DNA from 3 places in the Clostridium neonatale genome. Region 2 is predicted to be linked to each of the others. Evidence: predicted binding sites of a transcription regulator. Region 2 holds the regulator's gene; each other region holds the start of a gene.

Region 1 (7,931 bases), on a different contig from region 2:
GTTGTAGAAGCATCACCAAAAGAAATAAGAAGAAGAGTTCCAATGGTGTTATCCTTAGTAGGGTTATCACATAAGTATAAAATGTTCCCAAATGAGCTGTCTGGTGGAGAACAACAAAGGGTTTCATTGGCTAGAGCATTGGTAAATAATCCGTCAGTTTTAATTGCCGATGAACCAACTGGTAATTTAGATCCAGATACAGCAATGGAAATAATGGAGCTTCTTGACGATATAAATAAATCTGGAACTACAATTTTAATGGCTACCCATGCGAAAGAAATTGTTGACTACATGAAGAAGAGAGTTATAGCTATTGAAAAAGGAGAAATCGTTAGAGACGAGAAGAGAGGTAAGTACGAAGATGAAAATTAATACTATTACATATTATATTAAAGATGCTTTTAAAAGTTTAAAGAGAAACAAAACTATCAGTATCGCTTCAGTAATTACTGTGCTTATAACATTTTTCGTTTTGGGTATATTTGTATTATTAGCTAATAATATAAATAAAGGTATAGACAGTGTACAAAATAAGATTGATCTTAAGATTGTTCTTAAAGAGGATATTAAACTTATTGATCAAAGAGAAATAGAAATTAGATTAAAAGAAATTGAAGGTGTAGATCAAGTAATATACAAATCAAAAGAAGATGAATTTAAAGAAATGAATGAAAGTATGGGAGAAAATGATGGATTAATGCAAGGATATTCATTAAAGCACAATCCTTTTACTGGTTCATTCACAGTTAAATTGAAGGGGCCTGAATATTCTGAAAATGTTACTAATGCAGTTAAAGATATGGAAGGTGTAGATCAAATTAACAATCAACAAGAGGTTGTTGATAAAATTATTAGTGTTGTTAAAGGAATAAGAGCAGTTGGATTAGGCTTATTTATTATATTAATAGGAGTTTCAGTGTTCTTAATTATGAATACAACTAAGTTAACAGTTTATTCAAGAAGAAGAGAAGTTGGAATAATGAAATTTGTAGGGGCTACTGATTGGTTTATTAGATGGCCGTTTATAATTGAAGGTATGGTAATAGGCCTTTCGGGAGCACTGTTATCATGTATTGCATTATTCTTTGCGTATAATGGAGTCTTCTCATTATTAGCAAAAGAATTAGCTTTTGTAAGTTTAGTGCCTGCATCATACGTACTTACAACAATAATATGGCAGTTCACAATTGGTGGATTATTAATTGGAGGAATTGCTAGTGGACTTTCATTAAGAAAATTCTTAGTGGTATAATATTAGTTGGTTTTGAAAATATTAATATTATATTAATTATTGATATTTAGATATTTAAGTTTAAATATCAATAATATAATAGGTATCAGCGTAGGTTATTGAAGAAAGGAAGTCTTTAAGTGTGAGTGAAGGTAATAACGATAAAATTAATAATAGTAAAAAATCAAAAAGTAAACTAATACTAATAATTGTAGCTATTTTGATTATTACTAATTGTTCATCATTATTACTGGGAAATTATTTAGCAAGTAGAGGTAGATATTTTACCAGTGTTTCAAATAAAGTTGAGAATTCTTCAGAGCTTATGAGTGATACGAAAAAATATGAATCACTATTTATGGTTAGGGATACTTTACTAAAAAAGTATGATGGAGAGATAAATGACGATGCATTGCTAGAAGGTGCAATAAAAGGAATGACGAATGCATTAGGAGATCCATATACAGTATTCTTAAATTCAGAAGAGTTTGATAAATTAATGAAAGAAAGCCAAGGTTCCCTTGATGGAATAGGTGTTCAAGTTGGAGCAATTGAAAATAAAATAGTTATAATAGCTCCAATCAAAGATTCTCCATCAGATAAGGCAGGATTGCTTTCTGGGGATATAATTGAGAAGATTGATGGTACTGTATATTCAGGAGAACAGCTAAATGAAGCTGTATCATATATAACTTCACCAGAAAGAGATCAAGTAAAATTGACTATCAAAAGAAAAGATGAAAATTCTTTTGATGTTAAAGTGAAAAAAGAAGAGATAAAAATTAAATCCTTAGAAGGTGAAATGGTTAATTCTAATATTGGGTATATAAAAATTGATACTTTTATGAATGAAAATACAGCTAGTGATTTTAAAGATAAAATTAAAGAATTAGAAGATAAAGGGATGAAAGGATTAATACTTGATTTAAGAAATAATCCAGGAGGACTTCTATCAGAAGCTATTGGAGTTGCATCCCAATTTATACCTAAAGATAATGTCATAACATATACAATAGACAAATATGAAAATAAAAACGAATCATTATCGGTAGGAGGAATTGCACAAGGAATGCCGTTAGTTGTTTTGGTTGACAATGGAAGTGCTAGTGCCTCAGAAGTGGTTACAGGAGCTTTAAGAGATTATAAGGCTGCAACTATAGTTGGAAAAACAACCTTTGGAAAAGGAATAGTTCAGCAGCCTTTCAAATTTAAAAATGGAATTGGTGGGCTAAAAGTTACAGTTTCTAAATATTATACTCCAAATGGTGAAAATATTCATAAAAAGGGCATAACCCCAGACTTTGAAGTCGAAATTACTGAAGATATTAATAAAGCAGACTATGACAAAAGCAAAGATGAGCAATTAAATTTTGCAATAGAAAAAATTAAAGAAAAAATATAAGTCGGAGGACAAATTAATGAATTTAATAATGCAAGTATTATTGAAATTATCAGAGACATTATTGACTCCTTCAACGTTATTATTATTATCAATAATTATTTTTTATTTCTATAATAAAAATAAAAAAATAATACTTATGCAAAAGATGATTTCAGGAGGTAGTGTGAATTCAGCAATTGAACTCACGCTATCTCAAATTGTATTAGGAATTATAGGTGGAGTTATAGCGAGTATATTACTTGGTTTGCTTGGAATAGTTTTTAATGCAAATTCAAGTATAATACTTATATTTTATATTTCTCTTATCCTTATGGTAATATCCCCTAGGTATATATGCTTTTCTTATTCAGGAGCAATTCTAGGAATGATATCAATAGTTATTAAATTACTTAACTATTTTGGAGTTGGTTTTAATGGACAAACTTTTTTGACGGTTAATGTGATGTATTTAATGATGTTTGTTGGAATTATGCATATAGTTGAAGGTTTTTTAGTTATGGTTGATGGTGATAGAGGGGCTATTCCTGTTTTCACAGAAAGAGATGGAAAAATATTAGGGGGGTATTCTTTTAAGAGATATTGGATTATGCCAATATCAATTTTTATTGTTCTCTCTAGTAATGGAGTAAGATTATTTAATGCAGATATAATAACAGATATGCCCATGTGGTGGCCTATTGTAAAAACACCTAGTAGTTTGATTTTTGCGGGAAGCTTAGGGATAAGTCTGCTAAGTTTATTTGGAGTAATAGGATATTCATCTGTTACTTTCACTAAAAGCAAAAGAGAAAAGGCGATTTCATCAGGAGTACATATATTGTCCTTTGGAATACTATTAACAGTAGTATGTCAGATAGCTAGATTTGGCTTGATTGGAGAAATAATAGTTGTTATTTTTGCTCCATTAGCACATGAATTTATGTTAAGAATTCAAGCAATGAAAGAAGAAAAAGGAACGCCAAAGTATGTGAGTAATAATCAAGGATTAATGATATTAGAGATTTCAGAAGAATCTAAATTTAATGACTTTGGAATAAGAACAGGAAGTACAATATTAGATGTAAATAATGAAAAATTCAATTCAGAAACAGAACTTTATAATATAATAAGAGAAAATTTATATAATGCTGATTTTAATGTAATGGACCCAAGCGGAGACTTAAAAAAAGTTAAATTTAGGCATAAAAAAGGTAACAGGCTTGGAGTAGTATTAGTACCAAAGTCTGTTAAAAAAGAAGAAATAGTAGAAATAAATGATGTTAATTTTAAAGAAGTGCTAGAAAACATAAATAAAGAAAAGAAAGAATAGTAGCTATTTTTAAAGTAGTTACTATTTTTATTTAGTATGAATTATACATAATACTTATGTGGATAACATTATCTATAATAAAAATATGTTTTATTATAAATATATAATTATAAAATTTATGACAATAATAAGAATATAATTTATTGACTTAACTAGATATGAAAAGTAAAATATATTTAGAATAGGCGAATATTTGTTCGAATGGAGGGAAACCCATGGGTGAATTTAAAATACACTCAAAATTTAAACCAACTGGAGATCAGCCACAAGCTATAGATAAGCTTGTTAATTCTATTAATGCTGACCATAGAGGGCAAACTTTGCTTGGTGTAACTGGATCGGGAAAAACATTTACCATGGCAAATATAATAGAGAGATTACAAAGACCAACTATTATTTTAGCTCATAATAAAACATTAGCAGCGCAACTATGCTCAGAATTCAAAGAGTTTTTTCCAGAAAATATAGTTGAATATTTTGTATCATATTATGATTATTATCAGCCAGAGGCATATGTACCTCAAACTGATACATTTATAGAAAAGGATGCATCTATAAATGATGAAATAGATAAACTAAGGCATTCGGCCACATCTGCTCTTTTTGAAAGAAGAGATGTAATAATTGTAGCATCAGTTTCATGTATATATGGACTTGGTAATCCGGATGAATATAAAAAGTTAACAATAAGTCTAAGAACCGGAATGGAAAAAGAAAGAGATGAAATAATTAAAAAGCTTATAGAAATACAATATGAAAGAAATGACATAGATTTTTCAAGAGGTACTTTTAGAGTAAGAGGTGATTCTTTAGATATAATTCCTGCATCGTACTCTAACAAAGGGATAAGAGTTGAATTCTTTGGAGATGAAATTGATAGAATACGAGAGTTTGATGTTTTAACTGGGACTATACTTGGGGAAAGAAATCATGTAGCAATAACACCAGCATCTCACTTTGCTACCTCAAAAGAAACTTTAGAAAGATCGATTGGAGCTATTGAAGGAGAGCTAGAGGATAGATTAAAAGAACTTAATTCACAAGATAAATTGCTGGAAGCGCAAAGGTTAAGGCAAAGAACCAACTTTGATATTGAAATGATTAGGGAGATGGGTTATTGTAGTGGAATTGAGAATTACTCTAGAATACTTGATGGAAGAGGTGCTGGAACTCCACCAAAAACACTATTAGATTACTTTCCAGAAGATTTCTTAATGTTTATAGATGAAAGTCATGTTACATTACCGCAAGTTAGAGCAATGTATGCAGGCGACAGATCTAGAAAGGATACATTGGTTGAATATGGATTTAGGCTTCCTTGTGCATATGATAATAGACCATTAAAGTTTCAAGAGTTTGAAAAGAAAATAAATCAGGTTGTATTTGTAAGTGCTACACCATCTCAATATGAAATAGATAATTCAGAAGAAATTGCTGAACAAATAATACGTCCAACAGGATTATTAGATCCACAAATTGTAATAAAACCTGTAAAAGGACAAATAGATGATTTATATGGTGAGATAAAGAATACAACTGAAAGAGGATTTAGAGTATTAATTACAACTTTAACAAAACGTATGGCTGAGGATTTAACAAAATATTTGACTGAACTTGGAGTAAAAACAACGTATATGCATTCAGATATTGAGACCATAGAAAGAATGAAGATAATAAGAGATCTAAGATTAGGAGAGTACGATGTTCTTGTAGGAATAAACCTTTTAAGAGAAGGTCTAGATATTCCAGAAGTAGCCTTAGTTGCTATACTTGATGCTGATAAAGAAGGATTTTTAAGATCAGAAACTTCTTTAATACAAACAATAGGAAGAGCAGCTAGAAATTCAGAGAGTAAAGTAATTATGTATGCAGATAATATAACTAAATCTATGGATAAGGCAATTAAAGAAACTGAAAGAAGAAGAAAAATACAGCGAGAATATAACGAACAGAATGGAATTGTTCCAAGAACAATTATAAAAGATGTAAGAGAAGTTATAGAAGCTACTAAGGTTGCAGAAGAGTCTGAAGAATATAATACTGGAGAATCAAAGAAAGAGCTTACAAAGAAGGAAAGAGATAAATTAATCAAAGAATATACAAATGAAATGATGACAGCAGCTAAAAACTTACAGTTTGAGAGAGCTGCTGAATTAAGGGATATTATAAGTTCACTAAAAGAAGGCAAATAAATATTGATTAATATACTTATAAATAACAATTGATGGTAATTATATTGAATTTAGAGAACGGTGTGTAAATCAGTTGTTTAAGAGAAATGGAGGTTTTTATGAACGATAAAATAATAATTAAAGGTGCAAAAGTTAATAATCTAAAGAATGTTAATTTAGAAATTCCAAGAGATAAGCTAGTTGTATTTACTGGACTTTCAGGCTCTGGAAAATCATCATTGGCTTTTGATACTTTATATGCGGAAGGACAAAGAAGATATGTGGAATCACTATCTTCATATGCAAGACAATTTCTTGGACAAATGGATAAACCAGATGTTGAATATATAGAGGGATTATCTCCAGCAATATCAATTGATCAAAAAACTACTAGCAAGAATCCAAGATCAACAGTAGGTACTATTACTGAAATTTATGATTATTTAAGATTGTTATATGCAAGAGTTGGAACTCCACATTGCCCTAAGTGTGGAAAAGAAATAAGCCAACAATCTGTTGATCAAATTGTGGATAAGGTTTTATCTTATGGGGAAAAAACTAAAATTCAAATACTAGCTCCTATGATAAGAGGCAGAAAAGGAATTCATGAAAAATTACTAGAAAATATAAAGAAAAATGGATATATAAGAGCTAGGATTGATGGAGAAATCTATGATCTAACCGAGGAAGAAATCAAGCTGGATAAAAACAAGAAACATAATATTGAAGCAGTGATAGATAGAATTGTTATTAAAGAAGGCATTGAAGGAAGACTAACTGAATCAATAGAGGCTTCATTAAAAATGGCAGAAGGTCTTGTAATAGTTAATGTAGTTGGAAAAGAGGATCACTTATTCAGTGAAAATTTTGCATGCCCTGATTGCGATATAAGCATAGGGGAAATAGCACCTAGAATGTTTTCTTTTAATGCTCCTTTTGGAAAATGTGATTATTGTGATGGATTAGGAACATTAATGGAAATTGATGAGGACTTGGTTATTCCTAATAAAGAATTAAGTATTATGGAAGGTGCAGTTGCTAGCTGGGGATCAGGAAGACTTAAAGAAGATTCATGGACATATGCAATTCTTCAAGCATTAAATAGAGAATATGGCTTGGATTTAAATGTGCCAATAAAGGATTTTACTACGGAACAAAAGAATCTACTTTTATATGGAACAAATGGTAAGAGGATAAAGGTTGATTATGTTAAAGATGGAGTTAAGTCAACATATAATTATGCTTACGAAGGTGAAATAAATGGACTACAACGTAGATATAGAGAGACAAATTCGGATCTTATAAAGGGTGAAATTGAACAATACATGAGTGATAATAAATGTCCGAAGTGTAAAGGTGCCAGACTAAAAAGTGAGGCCCTAGCTGTTACTGTTGGTGGAAAAAATATTTATGAATTTACTACTATGTCTATAAAAGAAGAGCTGGAGTTTATTGAAGGAATAGAATTTTCAGAAAAAAATAAAATAATAAGTGAACAAATAGTAAAGGAAATAAAAAATAGGCTGAGATTTTTACTAGATGTAGGATTAGATTATTTAAGCTTAGCAAGAAATTCAGGAACATTATCTGGTGGAGAATCTCAAAGGATAAGACTTGCAACTCAAATTGGATCTTCACTCATGGGAGTATTGTATATTTTGGATGAACCTAGTATAGGACTTCATCAAAGAGATAACGATAGATTGATAAAAACCTTAAAAAATTTAAGAGATGTAGGAAATACTGTAATTGTAGTTGAACATGATGAAGATACTATGAAAGCTGCTGATTATATAGTTGATATAGGACCAGGGGCAG
Region 2 (7,931 bases):
AACACGTGATGATTCTAAAGTTTCTGGCGAATATAAAAATTACTTGTTCCTTTCGAATCGTGGAACTCCTATAAATCAACGAACAGTTGAAATAATGATAAAAAAACATATAACAAATGCTGGTTTTACTGATGAAAAATACACGCCACATAAACTCAGACATACTGCTGCCACTTTAATGTACAAGTATGGAAATGTAGATATTAGAAGTCTGCAAAATATTTTAGGACATACTAATATATCAACTACACAGATTTATACCCATGTAGATGATGATACTTTAAGAGATGCAGTAAAATCAAATCCTTTAGCAAAATTATAATATATAAAACACCACATAAATCTTGTGAATTTATGCGGTGTTTTACTTTGTTAAATTAAAATTATACTATTTATATAAGAAAAAGTTTTATTATATTATTGGATTACCATATCTTGTATTAAACTCGTTAATATAAGATTGATCATTGCCTTCATAAACGATTAAAGTATTTCCGTTAGTATAATAATGCGGTTTTTCACTGTATACAACTTCACCATCGACAGATAAACCATCAGAAGATATTCTGGCCACATCTGCATTTAAGGCATCTTTTGAATCGTATTCATAAACTCTAACTAATTTATCTCCTGCATAATAATCAGTTTCATTTCCTTTAAACTTATCCCAATGTGTTTCTGCTGATTCTTTTAAATCATGTCCTGCGTTTACAATGTCATCTTTGAAGTTTATAGCTGTATATTTTATATCTTTGCCAACATCTTTTACACCTTCAACTACTCCTTCAGCACTTTCTTTTAGTCCTTCTCCTACTTTGGCCACATCTTCTTTTACACCATCTGTATTGTTTGTGGTATTATTAGTAGTATTAGAACCACATCCATATATCACTGATGCAGATGATAATAATGTCATTAAAGCTAATGCAATAACAAACTTTCTTCTCATTTTTTATCTCTCCTTTCTAAATATCTAACTTCATATTTAGTATGTCGTTTAATGGTTTCATATATACATAAAATAAAAATCACAAGATAATAACTATCTTGTGATTTTAAACTATTCGTTAATCTTCTTTTTTAACTTTCTTACACCTGGATAAATTTCTTCTGTAAGTTCATCTATATCTCCCTCGTTTAACGAAACATTATCGAGATATTCTATATGATCAAAAGCATCTTCATACTCTGTACTTTCGTCGTTTATATAATCATCTTCAGAGAAATTAACTTCTTCTTTAAACTTCTTATATATATCCATTAAATTAAGGTTTTGAGCCTTTATTTCTTCTAAATCCTCTTGGCTTAATGTAGACTTTATTTCTTCTAAAAATTCTTCTTCAAGAATTTCGTTTTCTTCTTGGGTTTTTGCGATATCTTCTATCTTAATAGCTCTAACATCTACTCCATCCATTTCTAAGCACTTTCCGCAATTATCACAAATTTTATTTTCATAAATATCACAATAATCATCATCTGTATATTTAAATGCCATAATAACAAATTACTCCTTTCACTTTGAAGTCATTGTTTTATTATAACAAAAATAAATTTATAAATCAAATATACAATTATTCTGCTCTAATTTCTTTTAACTTTAATTCTATCATTTCCAATACTTTTTCTGCATCATCAGCATTGTTTACATAGTCATATTCATCTATATTTATAGTTAAAACCTCTGAAGCTTTATAATGACTTTCTACCCAGTCATCATATCCTTCCCATAAAGTTTTATAATATGAGACTAAACTTTCATCAAGCTCATATCCACGACCTCTTTTTATTATTCTATCTAAAATAGTTTCAAAACTACCAGTTAAATAAATCATTAAATCAGGCGCTTTTTTAGGTAGTTCATTAAGTTCTTCCAGCATATTTTCAAGCAAACCTTCATACATTTGGAATTCTAATTCTGAGATTCTGCCCAAATCCTTATTAACTTTTGCAAAGTACCAATCTTCATATATACTTCTATCCAATACATTATTCTTATTAACAAGTGCTTTCTTTATACTTTTGAATCTTGTATTAAGAAACCATAATTGAAGTAAAAATGGATATCTTTTTTCTTGTATTTCTTCATCGCTAGCTGTATAAAAAAGAGGTAAAATTGGATTATCATCTACGCTTTCGTAAAATACTTCTGTCCCAAAATGTTCTCCAACAAGTTTAGCTAAACTTGATTTTCCAGCCCCTATCATCGCTCCTATAGTAATCACCATTGTCACCTTTTCCTTTCGAGTAGTACAAACATTATGAAAAATTATTATAATTTCGCCCTAAGACTGAATTAGTATATCAAATAATTTATTTTAAGTAAATAAATTATTTGAATTACCTTTATATCTAAAAGAACATTAGTTTGTCATGTAATATTATCTATGATATAATATATTCAAGAATAGTGAGGTGTGTATAATGTCAGACGAAAATACTAAGCAACAAGAAATATACGAATTTTTAAAAACCTATACTGAAAACAAAGGTTATCCACCATCAGTTAGAGAAATATGTGCAGCCGTTTCTTTAAAATCAACTTCTACAGTGCACGGACATTTGAAGAGATTGGAAAAGAAAGGCTTCATTAAAAGAGATCCATCAAAGCCTAGAGCTTTAGAAATAAATGAATTATCAACTCCTAAAAAAGAAATGGTTAATATTCCTATAGTGGGTAAAATAACAGCCGGATTACCTATACTAGCTACTGAGAATGTAGAAGATACATTTCCTCTACCTATAGATTACATAAAACATGATAATGAATTATTTATGCTTAAAGTATCTGGTGAAAGTATGATTAATGCAGGAATTCATAATAACGATTTAGCAATTATAGAATCTACAAATAGCGCTAAAAACGGTGAAATAGTTGTAGCTTTAATTGATGATTCTGCTACAATAAAAAGATTTTATAAAGAAAAAGATCATATAAGGCTTCAACCTGAAAATGATACAATGGATCCTATAATAGTGCCTGATTGTTCTATATTGGGTAAATTAGTGGGCATATACAGATCTTATAAATAGATTATATAAAAGGGACTTAATATCTATCTTTAGTTTTATAATAACTAAAAAGATAGATATTAAGTCCTTTATAACGAGTACTTTATATCACCGCCAACAATTGTCATATTAATATTTATATCTTTAATTTTATTTTTATCACATCTATAAATATCTTCATCAAGAACTACCATATCTGCAAATTTTCCTACTTCAAGAGTACCTTTTAAATTTTCTTCAAAAGAAGCATACGCTCCTCCTATTGTGAAACATTTCAGCGCTTCTTCTATAGATAAACATTGACTTTTATTATATCCTTCTTCAGGATATCCATTTAAATCTTTTCTTGTCACTGCACAGTATAAGTTATTCATTAAATCAAAGCTTTCAACAGGACAATCAGAACTTCCGCAAACTACTACACCTAAATCAATCAATGTCTTCCAGTTATAACTTGTCTTAGCAAGCTCTTTTCCAACCCTATCTTCTAGTATGTGCTGATCATAATGTATAAATATCGGTTGTATATACGCTATAAGATCTAATTTCTTAAATCTATTAAGTAACATTTCATCTGTAATCTGACAATGAACAATTCCGTGTCTGGTATCTTTCTTTGGATTATTTTTTATGGCCACCTCTATACAATTCATAGCCATTTCAATTGCGCCATCACCTATAGCATGAACTGCAACTGACATATTATTATCATGAGCAGTTGATATTAATTCCTGTAAGATTTCTTTATTATATATAGAAATTCCTTTTGTAGTTTTATCATCCTCATAAAAATTTCTCATATAAGCTGTTCTTGCCCCTAATGAACCATCGCTTATTATTTTTAAAGGGCCAAGTTTAAAATGACTACTTCCTTTATCTAAGTTATATCCTTTTAAGATAAAATCTTTTAATTGTGATAGTTCCATATTACATTGCTGATTTACTCTTATATTTAAAAGACCTTCTTCATCTAATTCTTTATATACATTTATTATATCTTCGTATAATTTTACATTTCCAAAGTCATCACTTTGTACAGATGCTATTCCTGATTTTAAAAGTTTTTTAGATACACTTAGAATAGATTTTTTTATATCCTCTTTTGTTTTTTGGGGTAAAATTGATGTTACGAAGGACATAGCTTCTTCTCTTAAAACACCATTAGGTTGTCCGTAATTATCTACTTCAAAAACTCCGCCATCTACTTGTTTAGTATTTTTATTTATTCCAGCTAGTTTAAGTACGATTGTATTAACACATGCTACATGTATGCACGCTCTCGTTATATAAATTGGATTTTCTGTAGATACCTTGTCCAAATCTTCTCTTGTTGGAAATCTGTGTACATCAAAATAATCTTGATTCCACCCATATCCTATTATCCATTCACCAGCAGCAACATTATTCTTTTCTTTGAAGTCTTTAAGGGTATTTATTATATCTTCTATAGACTTAGCTCCTTTAAGGTCTGCATGTATAAGATTTTCTCCGTATTCAACTACATGCATGTGACTATCATTAAATGCCGGAAGCATTAACTTTCCATTTAAATCTATAATTTTGGTATTTTCATTTTTTAACTTGAGTATTTCTGTATTTCTCCCTAAAGCTGCTATCAATCCATCTTTAACGGCTAAGGCTTCATAAAAATTGTTGTTATTATCTAGTGATGATATTTTCCCATTTATATATATACTATTCATTTTAATTATACCGTTATTGTATGAAGATATATTAAAAAGTTATTTAAATACTTTTATTTATAATCTTATTGCAATAACTATTCCTTTCTATCTAACTAGATATTGTTAGATTCTAATTATATATTCTGATATTATTTTGATTTTCTCTTTTGAACTTAAAATACATATATCTTTTTCTAACCTTACTTATAGAATATATTTTACCATATAATTCATAATAGAAATAAATTATTTTTGTATTGTTTATATACTATCAATATAATTAAAAGTATTTCTATCAAACCTAATATAAAGAGATAGTGTAAAGTTATATACGTCTATAAAACTATATATTTTAAATAGAAAAACAGCAGATAATCTTATGATATACATAATTATCTGCTGTTTAATTATTATACTATTCTTCTAATGTTCTACTAAGTCCAATAAGAACTCCTATCTTGCCGTGTTCGAAGTTAAGTCCACCTTGCATATAAGCAATATATGGAGGCCTTATAGGGCCATCTGCTGATAATTCTATTGTTGATCCAGAGATAAATGCTCCAGCTGCCATAACAATGTCACAATCATATCCTGGCATTGCCCATGGTTCACATACAGCAAATGAATCTATAGGAGATCCTGCTTGGATTCCACTACAGAAATTAACTAACTTTTTAGGATCATTAAATTCTATGGCTTGAATTATATCAGTTCTTTTATCTTTAGATGCTGGAAATACTTTGAATCCTGCAATTTCCATAACTCTTGCAGTAAATACTGCTGTTTTCACCGCTTCTATGGATACATGTGGAGCAAAGAATAGTCCCTGAAAAAGGCTTCTCATAAGTCCATATGTAGCTCCATATTCTCCACCAACACCTGGAACTGTGAATCTATTCTCAGCTTGTTTTACATACTCAGCCTTACCTACTATATATCCTCCACCTAGTGCCACTCCTCCACCGATGTTTTTCATAAGTGATCCAGCCATAAGGTCTGCACCAACTTCACTTGGCTCAATTGTTTCTATAAATTCACCATAGCAGTTATCTACAAATATTAATATATCTTTCCTTACGTCTCTTATAACTTTTATAACCTCTTCAATTTGAGATACTAAGAAAGATTTTCGTGAAGCGTATCCTGTACTCCTTTGAATATGTATTAATTTGTATGATGGTTCATTTCTTAAAGCATTTCTTATTTCTTCAAATTTGAAATGACCTTCTTCATCAAGATCAATTATATCTGTCTTTATATCATACTCATCTAAAGAACCTGGATTTTTCTTTTCTGAAAGTCCAAGTACCCCGAGTAAAGTATCATATGGTTTTCCTGATACACAAAGAATCTTATCTTTTGGTCTTACATTTCCTATTATTGCTGCACCTATTGCATGTGTTCCACTTACAAAGTTATGTCTAACAAGCGCTGCCTCTGTTTTGAATATTCTAGCGTATACTCTGTCTAAAGCATCACGTCCAATATCATCCAATCCATATCCTGTTGTATTAGTAAAATGAGAATCACTTATTCTTTCTTCTTGAAATGCTTTAAGAACTTTCAATTGATTAAATTCTCTTACATCATCATATGACTGCAAGTCTTTTTCAATATCACTTAATGCCTGTCTATATATTTCTAAGGCCCTATCACTTATTTTATAGTTATTAATTAAGAAATCTTCAGTAATTTTTATCATGTTTTTTCTTCTCCTTATTTTGTTTTTCACCCAAAAATAAATAGGCATATATGCCTATTTATCAATGTTTTTTTATTCATTTTCTGTAAATAAAATAGGTTTAAAAGGTGTAATAGTTGAAATTGAATGTTTATAAATTAACATTTGCTTATCATCACAATTTAACACTACTGTAAAGTTATCAAAACCTTTTACAAAACCTTTTAATTGAAATCCATTTAATAAATGAATGATAACTTGAATTTTATTTTTTCTTGCATTATTTAAGAAAATATCTTGTAAATTATTTTGTGTTTTATTGACCAAAATCTACACCTCCGTAAATAACCATATATCATTATTATAACTCTAGTTATGAATAATGTCATTAATAATTTTGATAACTATTTCATCATCACTCATAATATCTTTATCTAAAAATACACATCTTTTATCACGTCTAAACCATGTTAATTGCCTTTTAGCATAATTTCTAGATCCTTGTTTTATCATATTTACCGCTTCTTCTAATGATATTTTATTTTCTAAGTAATACAGTATTTCTTTATAACCTATACCTTGCATTGACTGCATATGTGAAGTATACCCCATATTTTTAAGCTTTATACACTCATCAAGAAGTCCTCTTTCCATCATAATATCTACACGCTTATTAATTCTTTCATATAGCTTTTCACGATTCATAGTTAAAACATAATAATATATATCATAATTACTATTATAAAAATCATCTCCAGCATTGAAAGAACTAAACGGCTTTCCTGTAAGTTTAAATACTTCTAAAGCACGAATAACTCTTTTTCTGTTATTTGCATGTATTTCATTATAGCTTATAATATCACACTTTTTTAACATTTCATGTATATATTCATTGCCTTTTTCTATTGCTAGTTTCTCTAAATATTCTCTATATTCATCATCTTTTTCTGCCTCAGTAAAAGTCATGTTACATGTTAATGAGTTTATGTAAAGACCTGTTCCTCCAACTATCATTGGTAATTTAGCTTTATTTAAAATCTCTTTAAGTGCTGTTTCACCATATTCCTTAAAATCAGCAACTGAAAAAGGAATATCTGGATTTATAACATCTATTAAATAATGTTTTATTCCATCCATTTCTTCTTCACTTACTTTAGCAGAACCAATATCCATATGCTTATATATCTGCATTGAATCAGCTGAAATTATTTCTCCATTTAATTCTTTTGCAAGTCTTATTGAAAGCTCAGTTTTGCCTACAGCTGTAGGTCCAGCGATAACTAATAATTTCTGTTTCATTATTACATCCTTTCATTTCTTATACTATTCGTCTGAATTTTTTATCTATATCTGTACTTGTAAACTTAACTATTACAGGTCTTCCATGTGGACAATGAAATGGATCATCTATATATCTAAGTTCCTCAACTAGTTTAATCATTTCATTAAATTCTAACTTATCATTTCCTTTAACAGCAGCTTTACATGCTTTTGTAGCAATTGCATTATGCTTTACTTCACTTGTTTTTCCGTTACCTAAATTCTTTAAGTTATCA
Region 3 (7,931 bases), on a different contig from region 2:
GATACTAGTAGGAGTAGGAGCAGGTACAGGTATTACTGCTAAAAGCAGTGAAGCTGGTGGAGCTGATATGCTTATTATTTATAATTCTGGAAGATATAGAATGGCTGGTCGTGGCTCGCTTGCAGGATTATTATCTTATGGAGATGCAAATAAAATTGTAGTTGAAATGGGTTCAGAAGTATTGCCTGTTGTAAAACACACACCAGTATTAGCAGGTGTATGTGGAACAGACCCATTTAGAATAATGGAAATATATTTAAAACAACTTAAAGACCAGGGGTTTAGTGGAGTTCAAAATTTTCCAACAGTAGGTTTAATTGATGGTACATTCAGACAAAATCTTGAAGAAACAGGAATGGGATATTGTTTAGAAGTAGAAATGATTAGAAAAGCACATGAATTAGACATGCTTACAACTCCATACGTATTTGATCCAGAACAAGCAAAAGCAATGGCAGAAGCTGGTGCAGATATTTTAGTAGCACATATGGGTTTAACTACTAAAGGCACAATTGGAGCAAAAACAGCTCTTACACTAGATGATTGTGTGAAAAAAATCGAAGATATTATTAAAGCAGGTAGAGAAGTTAATCCAGATATAATGGTGATCTGCCATGGTGGTCCTATTGCAGAACCAGAAGATGCTGCATACATAATTGAAAAAACACAAGGAATAGATGGATTCTTTGGTGCATCAAGTATTGAAAGATTTGCGGCTGAGAAGGGTATTAGGGAACAAACAGGATTATTTAAATCAATAACAAAATAAAGTGTAAGTATTTTAATTGGTTATTAAATATGGGAATATTAAATTTATTGTATAAATTATTTTATAGAGTTCAGATAGTATTAAGAAGATAAATGGAATATTAAATATTATCTAATATTATTTATGAAGTTATAGATGAATACTTATATTAAAATGATATGTTGATAAAATATTTGGACAATCATATGGAAAGTAGAATTAATAGTATTTCATATGATAGGTTGTTGAATACTAATTTTTACAAATGGTTATTGGAGAAAATATTCTAGGAATTACAGATTCTAAGGATATTTTCTACTTTTTATTCTTTAATGTCTTTTATTAAATTACTTTTGTTATGCATTTTTTGCATAATAATTTATTATTCCAATTATTGCAAGAAGGATTTGCTTTTATTCAGTTTACACAAAATTTTTTACGGGTCATTATTTAGTTTCAAATATATGTTTCCAATATCGCTTAGGCATCATTCTAGTTTGTAATCTTAAGTTTTTTCTTTCTTCAATTGTAGTAGACTTAAAATAAGTCTTCCATAATTTTTGATATTCATCTTTGTATGAGGAGAGCTTGTTTGAATCTTCTAAGGTAAAATCAATTATTTCGTATTGAGTTTTATTGTAAATAATGGCTTTTTTTCTACTAATATCATTAATTATCCAATATTCATTTGAAAAGCGATTTTTAAAATAATCACCTAAAAATTCTAATATATCATTATCTGGCTCAATTGAAGCATAGAGAAAAATATTATCTATATAGTTAAATCTTATGAACCCTCTAAACCTATGAATTTCATCATTAACACGTTTGTTTATTTGATCTATTAACCTTACCTCATCAATATGTAAAAATGAATGTATGTTAGATCCAATTTTAAAAGCTGTTTTCAAATAATTAAATATTAATATTTCTTTATTAGTATAGTTACTTAAGTATGCGATATAGATTTTCTTTAAGCATAATTTATTTATTTTATTTATAATTGATGATTTTACTTTAGAAAATTTAATCAAATCAGTATTAACATCAATAATATTCTCTAGAAGTAGAGGGATATCATTAAGCTTCTTATTATAGATGCCTGAGATAGTTGTTTTATAATAAAATCCATCATAGATACAAGTGAGTAATCCTTCAAATGTTCCATCATATAAAAGTGTAATCAAAATTAAATTCTCCTTTCTTTAAATTAAAATTGACCATATAGTGAAGAAATTTTATCACTAATACTAGGAAGTTTTGCTTTAGGTAATAAAATATTGTGAGAATTGGATAAATCAGTGTCATAAGAATCAAAAAAAGATATTTGGTTATCATGTACTAGTTTTTTTGATGAATATTCTTGCTTTAGTATATTAAATTTTATTGAATCATTATTAAATAGGGTATCACCATAATATTTACCGTTACAAGTAATAAAATATCTAGCTCTTTTTAAAACTATTCTTAGTTTTTTCAGATCATCAAAGTCTAATTTATGAACTCTCCTTATTTTTAATATTTTTAAAGCGGATGTAACACCTATACCTGGAATTCTAAGAAGTGTTTCATATGGTGCTTTATTTATTTCAACAGGGAATTCGTTTAAGTTAGATAAAGCCCATCCAGTTTTAGGATCAAAATTTAAATCAAAATTTTCATTTTCTTTTAATAGCTCATCTGCTTTAAATCCATAAAATCTAAGTAGCCAATCAGCCTGATAAAGTCTATGTTCTCTTACCATTGGAGGATGAGATATGTTTGGTAAAAATTTATTATCTTTAATTACAGGAACATAAGCAGAGTAATAAACTCTTTTCAAGTCATATTTATTATAGAGTGATTCTGATAACTTGATGATTTTTGAATCACTTTCAGGTGTGGCTCCTACAATAAGCTGTGTGCTTTGACCACCAGGAACAAACAAAGGCGTAGATCTTATGTTTTTTTTCATCTCTTTATATTGAATTATGTTATTTTTTATAGTATTCATTGGGGTCAGTATTTTTTCTTTACTTTTTTGAGGAGCTAATAGTTTTAAGCTATCGCTTGAGGGCAGTTCAATGTTAACACTCATTCTATCGACATATGTTCCAGCTTTTTCAATAAGCTTTTGATCAGCACCAGGAATAGCTTTTAAATGAATATATCCATTGAAATTCTCCTGTGTACGCAATTTTTTAACTGTTTTAAGGAGAAGTTCCATAGTATAGTTTGGATTTTTTATAATAGCAGAACTTAAAAATAAACCTTCAATATAATTACGTTTGTAAAAATTGATAGTAAGTTTACATACTTCATCTGGAGTGAAACTAACTCTTTGAAAATCCTTTGATGCTCCATTAATGCAGTATTTGCAATCAAATACGCAATCATTAGAAAAGAGGATCTTTAATAAAGAAATACATCTTCCATCAGGAGTAAAGCTATGACATATTCCGCATTCAGCAGCATTTCCAAGGCCAGAGGGAGTATTTTTTCTCTTTGATCCAGAGGAAGAACATGAAACATCATATTTAGCTGCATTTGATAAGATTTTTAATTTTTCTATTAAGTCCATATATAAGCACTTCCTTATAATTCAAATAAGAACATATATTCGTATATAATAATAATATTATATACGAATATATGTTCTTATACAAGAAGAAAACAATCTAGTAAATTATTTTTTTACTAGATTGCTTTCATTTTTTATATCAATAAGGATTATGATTGTAAATAAAATTTAAATAAATAGATGTGCAAAGATCTATTTTCTAAACAATAATGGGGGGATTCTATAAATTACACATCTATTTAAAGTTTATAGTAAAGGTTATGAGAGTAAACAATAAATTAGATTATTTCCAAGTAAGTTCACCTAATCTTAATGTATTTTTGAATTCAGGAATTTTAGTATCATTATCAATAATTACACATTCAATTCCAGTCATTTCAGCCCAGTCTATTAATTGTTGTTCATCAACAACAAATGAGAAACTTGTGTGATGAGCTCCACCAGCTAAGATCCAAGCTTCAGCACCAACTTTTAATGAAGGTTGTGGTTTCCAAAGAACACTTGCAACTGGTAAATTAGGCATATCATGAGGTACATCTATAGCATCAACACTATTTACGATTAATCTAAATCTGTTACCCATATCAATTAATGAAGCAGCAACAGCATGTCCTTTTGCACCTTTAAATACTAGACGAGCAGGTGGCTCTTTATCTCCAATTCCTAGAGGATGAACTTCTATAGTTGGTTTGCAATTTTCATCTGATAATGTAGGACACACTTCAAGCATGTGAGCTCCAAGTATTGTTTCGCCATCTTTTGCTAAGTTATAAGTATAGTCTTCCATTAAGCCTGTACCTTTTCCATCAGCCATAATCTTCATAGCTCTAACAAGAGCAGCAGTCTTCCAATCTCCTTCAGCTCCAAATCCATATCCTTCAGACATTAAATGTTGTGCTGCAAGGCCAGGAAGTTGTTTCATTCCATTAAGAGCTTGGAAGTTTGTTACAAAGCAATTATAATTTCTTTCATCTAAGAAAGTTCTCATCCCGATTTCAATTTTTGCTTGTTCACGAATAGATTCAATGTCAGCAGCAGGATCTATATTATATAACTTCTTATATTCTTCCATAAGTTCATTGATTTGAGTATCTGTGACTTTATTTATATATTCAACTAAATCTCCAACTGGATAGTAGTCAACAGTCCAACCAAATTTAATTTGAGCTTCAATCTTATCACCATCAGTAACAGCAACATTTCTCATGTTATCTCCGAAACGAGCTACTCTGATATTAGTTCCTTCAACAAAAGCTATAGCTGGAGCCATCCATTTAGCTATTTTTTCACAGACATCAGCATCTTTCCAATAACCAACGACTATCTTTCTTGGCATGTGTAATCTTGCGCATATATGTCCAAATTCTCTATCACCATGAGCTGCTTGATTTAAATTCATAAAGTCCATATCAATAGTATCCCAAGGAATCTCTCTATTAAATTGAGTATGAAGGTGAAGCATTGGTTTTCTTAATTGTGATAAACCGTGAATCCAATTCTTAGCAGGTGAGAAAGTATGCATCCAAGTTATTATACCAGCACAATTTTCATCTACATTAGCTTCACTACAAACTTTTCTTACTGATTCAGAGTCAGTAGTAACTGTTTTAAATACTATTTTATAAGGTAGTCCTGATTCATTTAAGCCTTCAACTACTTTTTTTGAATTTTCTTTTACTTGATCAATTACTTCTGGTCCATATAAAGGTTGGCTTCCAGTTACGAACCAAAATTCATAATTTTTAACTTTTAACATGTAACATTCCTCCTAAATTTAGTTTTAAATAAGTAATATCTAATTAGTAATACCTTTACAAGATATTCTTTAAATAAGACGTTTTTGTAAGTACAAGCATATTATAATATAAAAATATTGTGCGTACAAGTACAAAAAGAAATTATTTGGATAATTTTTTCATCAAATATTGTGGACTAAAGTAAATAAGCCAGTTTAGTAATATGTTTTAATTTTTAAAGATAAATTTATATACTTTAAAGAACCATAAATTTAAGAAAAAGTATTGAAAATGCTATCTATACGTTATATAATCAAATCAGCTAGTGCGTACAGCTTAGCACATAATTATATGAATTAAGCTGTATAATAGCATAATATATTTCATGGAAGTAGTTGAGAAAGATGAAAGAAGCTGAAACAAAGCATGAAGTTATCGAAAGGTATTACATGAACCTTGTAGAAGAAAATAAGGTTTCAGCAGGGGAACAATTACCGTCAGAAAATGAAATAGCAAGCATTTTTAATGTTAGCAGACATACTGTAAGGCAAGCACTTAATTACTTAGCTCAAGAAGGATGGATATATAAGGAGAGAGGAAAGGGAAGTTTTTTTGCTAATAGAAAAAATAATGAGCAGAAAAAAAATGTAGCAGTACTTACAACTTATATTTCAGACTATATATTTCCAAGAATAATTTCAGGAATAGAAGAAGAACTAAGAAAAAAAGGCTATAACTTATTATTATTTAGTAGTAATAATGATATTGAAGCTGAAAAGCTTTGTTTTGAGAACATAATAAATCAGGACATATCAGGATTAATTGTTGAACCAGCACAAAGTTCTATAAATAATCTTCATCATGAAAGCATTGTTAAGTTGGAGAAAAAAGGAATACAATATATAGCTATAAATGCAAATTGTGATGAAGAAAATTCAGCATATATAATTGTTGATGATGAACAAGGTGGATATAAGCTAACTAATTATTTATTAGGACTTGGACATAGAAATATAGCGGCAGTTTTTAAAGCCGATGATATGCAAGGGGAAAGACGGAGAAAAGGATATATTAAAGCACTCCAGGAATACAATTTGTGTTTTAACAAATCAATTGTAGGAGAATATATAACCGATAATCAGGATATGTATATTGATCAGTTTGTAAAAAAAATGTTAAGTCAAGAAAACCCGCCTACAGCAATACTTTGCTATAATGATAAAGTTGCACTGAGGGTAATAGATAATTGCAGAAAAGAAGGACTAGAAATACCGAAAGATTTATCAATTGTAAGTTTCGATGATTCAAGTTTAGCAGTATCATCAGATATTAAAATTACAACAATAAAACATCCTAAAAGAGAAATGGGAATAATGGCAGCAAAGTGCATTATTGATATGATAGAAGGTAGAATTGATAAACCACAATATGTATATGATGCAGAATTAATAGTAAGAGAATCATGTAGAAGAATTTAATTAAAATTTTTGATGCATAACAAATCCTAGTTATGCATTACAAAAATTTTAATATATATCAAATTTATTTCATATAAACTTGTACGTACATTGACTCGACGATAAAAACTATTTAATACAGCAAATAAATAATATTAATTTAGGAGGAGAGAAATGTTAGAAGAATTAAAGCAAAAGGTATATGAAGCAAATATGGAACTTCAAAGGAAAGGACTTGTGATTTATACATGGGGTAACGTAAGTGGAATAGATAGAGAAATGGGACTAGTTGTTATTAAGCCAAGTGGTGTTGATTATGATACTATGAAGGCTGAGGACATGGTAGTACTTGATTTGAATGGAAATATAGTTGAAGGAAAATATAAACCATCAACAGATACTCCTACTCACCTAGTTATGTATAATACTTATCCAAACATTGGGGGAGTAGTTCATACACACTCTGAATGGGCAACAAGTTTTGCACAAGCAGGATTGTCAATACCTGCTTTTGGAACAACACATGCTGATTACTTTTATGGAGATATACCATGCACAAGAGATTTAACTGATGATGAGATAAATGGTGAGTATGAAAAGGAAACAGGAAATGTAATAGTTGAAACAATAGGTGATAGAGACCCACTAGAAGTACCAGCGATTGTTGTAAAGAATCATGGCCCATTTGCGTGGGGAAAAGATCCTGATAATGCTGTATATAATGCGGTAGTATTAGATAAGGTTGCACAAATGGCATACAATACTATGACATTAAATACTAGAGTTGATAAAGTTAATCAAACTTTATTGGACAAGCATTATTTAAGAAAACATGGTGTAAATGCATACTATGGTCAATAAATAAAAGTTAGTAGGTAAAGCTTTAATCTTCAGAATTGGAACTCCGAGCTTAAGGCAATCCTTACTTAACAATAAATTATTTTATTAATATAAAAACATAGATAAACTATAAGTAAAGAGTAAAAATATCAAATAAAAGGGAGAGGTATCTAAAATGAAATTTTTCTTAGACACAGCAAATGTAGAATATATTAAAGAAGTAAATGAGATGGGAGTAATTTCTGGTGTAACAACAAACCCATCACTTGTAGCCAAAGAAGGAAGAGATTTTAATGAAGTAATAAAAGAAATTACTGAAATAGTAGATGGACCAATAAGTGGAGAAGTAGTAAGTGAAGATGCTGAAGGAATGATAAAAGAAGGTAGAGAAATTGCTAAGATTCATAAAAATATGATTGTAAAAATCCCAATGACAGGTGAAGGATTAAAAGCAACTAAAGTTTTAGCAAGCGAAGGAATAAAAACAAACGTAACATTAATATTCTCAGCAACACAAGCATTACTTGCAGCAAATGCAGGAGCAACATATGTAAGTCCATTCCTTGGAAGAGTAGATGATATATCAATGA

Evidence for each region. The regulator LexA, encoded in region 2, represses DNA repair genes until DNA is damaged. The targets are predictions, from matches to a motif close to CNAACANNTGTTNG.
Region 1: a site for LexA is predicted at 4,129-4,142, ahead of uvrB (excinuclease ABC subunit UvrB). Genes of this name have one in related genera too.
Region 3: a site for LexA is predicted at 3,373-3,386, ahead of CNEONATNEC86_RS17735 (putative DNA modification/repair radical SAM protein). Genes of this name have one in related genera too.

Annotation. Positions count from the first base shown of each region.
Region 1 is NZ_UICR01000003.1:319,981-327,911, reverse strand. It holds gene ftsE (cell division ATP-binding protein FtsE) at 1-372, shown strand, start outside; gene ftsX (permease-like cell division protein FtsX) at 362-1,252, shown strand; gene CNEONATNEC86_RS19645 (S41 family peptidase) at 1,374-2,633, shown strand; gene CNEONATNEC86_RS19640 (signal protein PDZ) at 2,650-3,942, shown strand; gene uvrB (excinuclease ABC subunit UvrB) at 4,158-6,134, shown strand; gene uvrA (excinuclease ABC subunit UvrA) at 6,233-7,931, shown strand, end outside.
Region 2 is NZ_UICR01000001.1:2,413,659-2,421,589, reverse strand. It holds gene CNEONATNEC86_RS11075 (tyrosine recombinase XerC) at 1-322, shown strand, start outside; gene CNEONATNEC86_RS11070 (hypothetical protein) at 413-949, opposite strand; gene CNEONATNEC86_RS11065 (hypothetical protein) at 1,061-1,495, opposite strand; gene CNEONATNEC86_RS11060 (deoxynucleoside kinase) at 1,572-2,225, opposite strand; gene lexA (transcriptional repressor LexA) at 2,422-3,030, shown strand; gene CNEONATNEC86_RS11050 (amidohydrolase) at 3,099-4,712, opposite strand; gene CNEONATNEC86_RS11045 (methionine gamma-lyase family protein) at 5,110-6,396, opposite strand; gene hfq (RNA chaperone Hfq) at 6,469-6,702, opposite strand; gene miaA (tRNA (adenosine(37)-N6)-dimethylallyltransferase MiaA) at 6,745-7,674, opposite strand; gene mutL (DNA mismatch repair endonuclease MutL) at 7,694-7,931, opposite strand, start outside.
Region 3 is NZ_UICR01000002.1:1,341,702-1,349,632, reverse strand. It holds gene CNEONATNEC86_RS17745 (phosphoenolpyruvate hydrolase family protein) at 1-769, shown strand, start outside; gene CNEONATNEC86_RS17740 (TIGR03915 family putative DNA repair protein) at 1,195-1,935, opposite strand; gene CNEONATNEC86_RS17735 (putative DNA modification/repair radical SAM protein) at 1,959-3,308, opposite strand; gene araA (L-arabinose isomerase) at 3,592-5,064, opposite strand; gene CNEONATNEC86_RS17725 (GntR family transcriptional regulator) at 5,449-6,522, shown strand; gene CNEONATNEC86_RS17720 (L-ribulose-5-phosphate 4-epimerase) at 6,676-7,362, shown strand; gene fsa (fructose-6-phosphate aldolase) at 7,517-7,931, shown strand, end outside.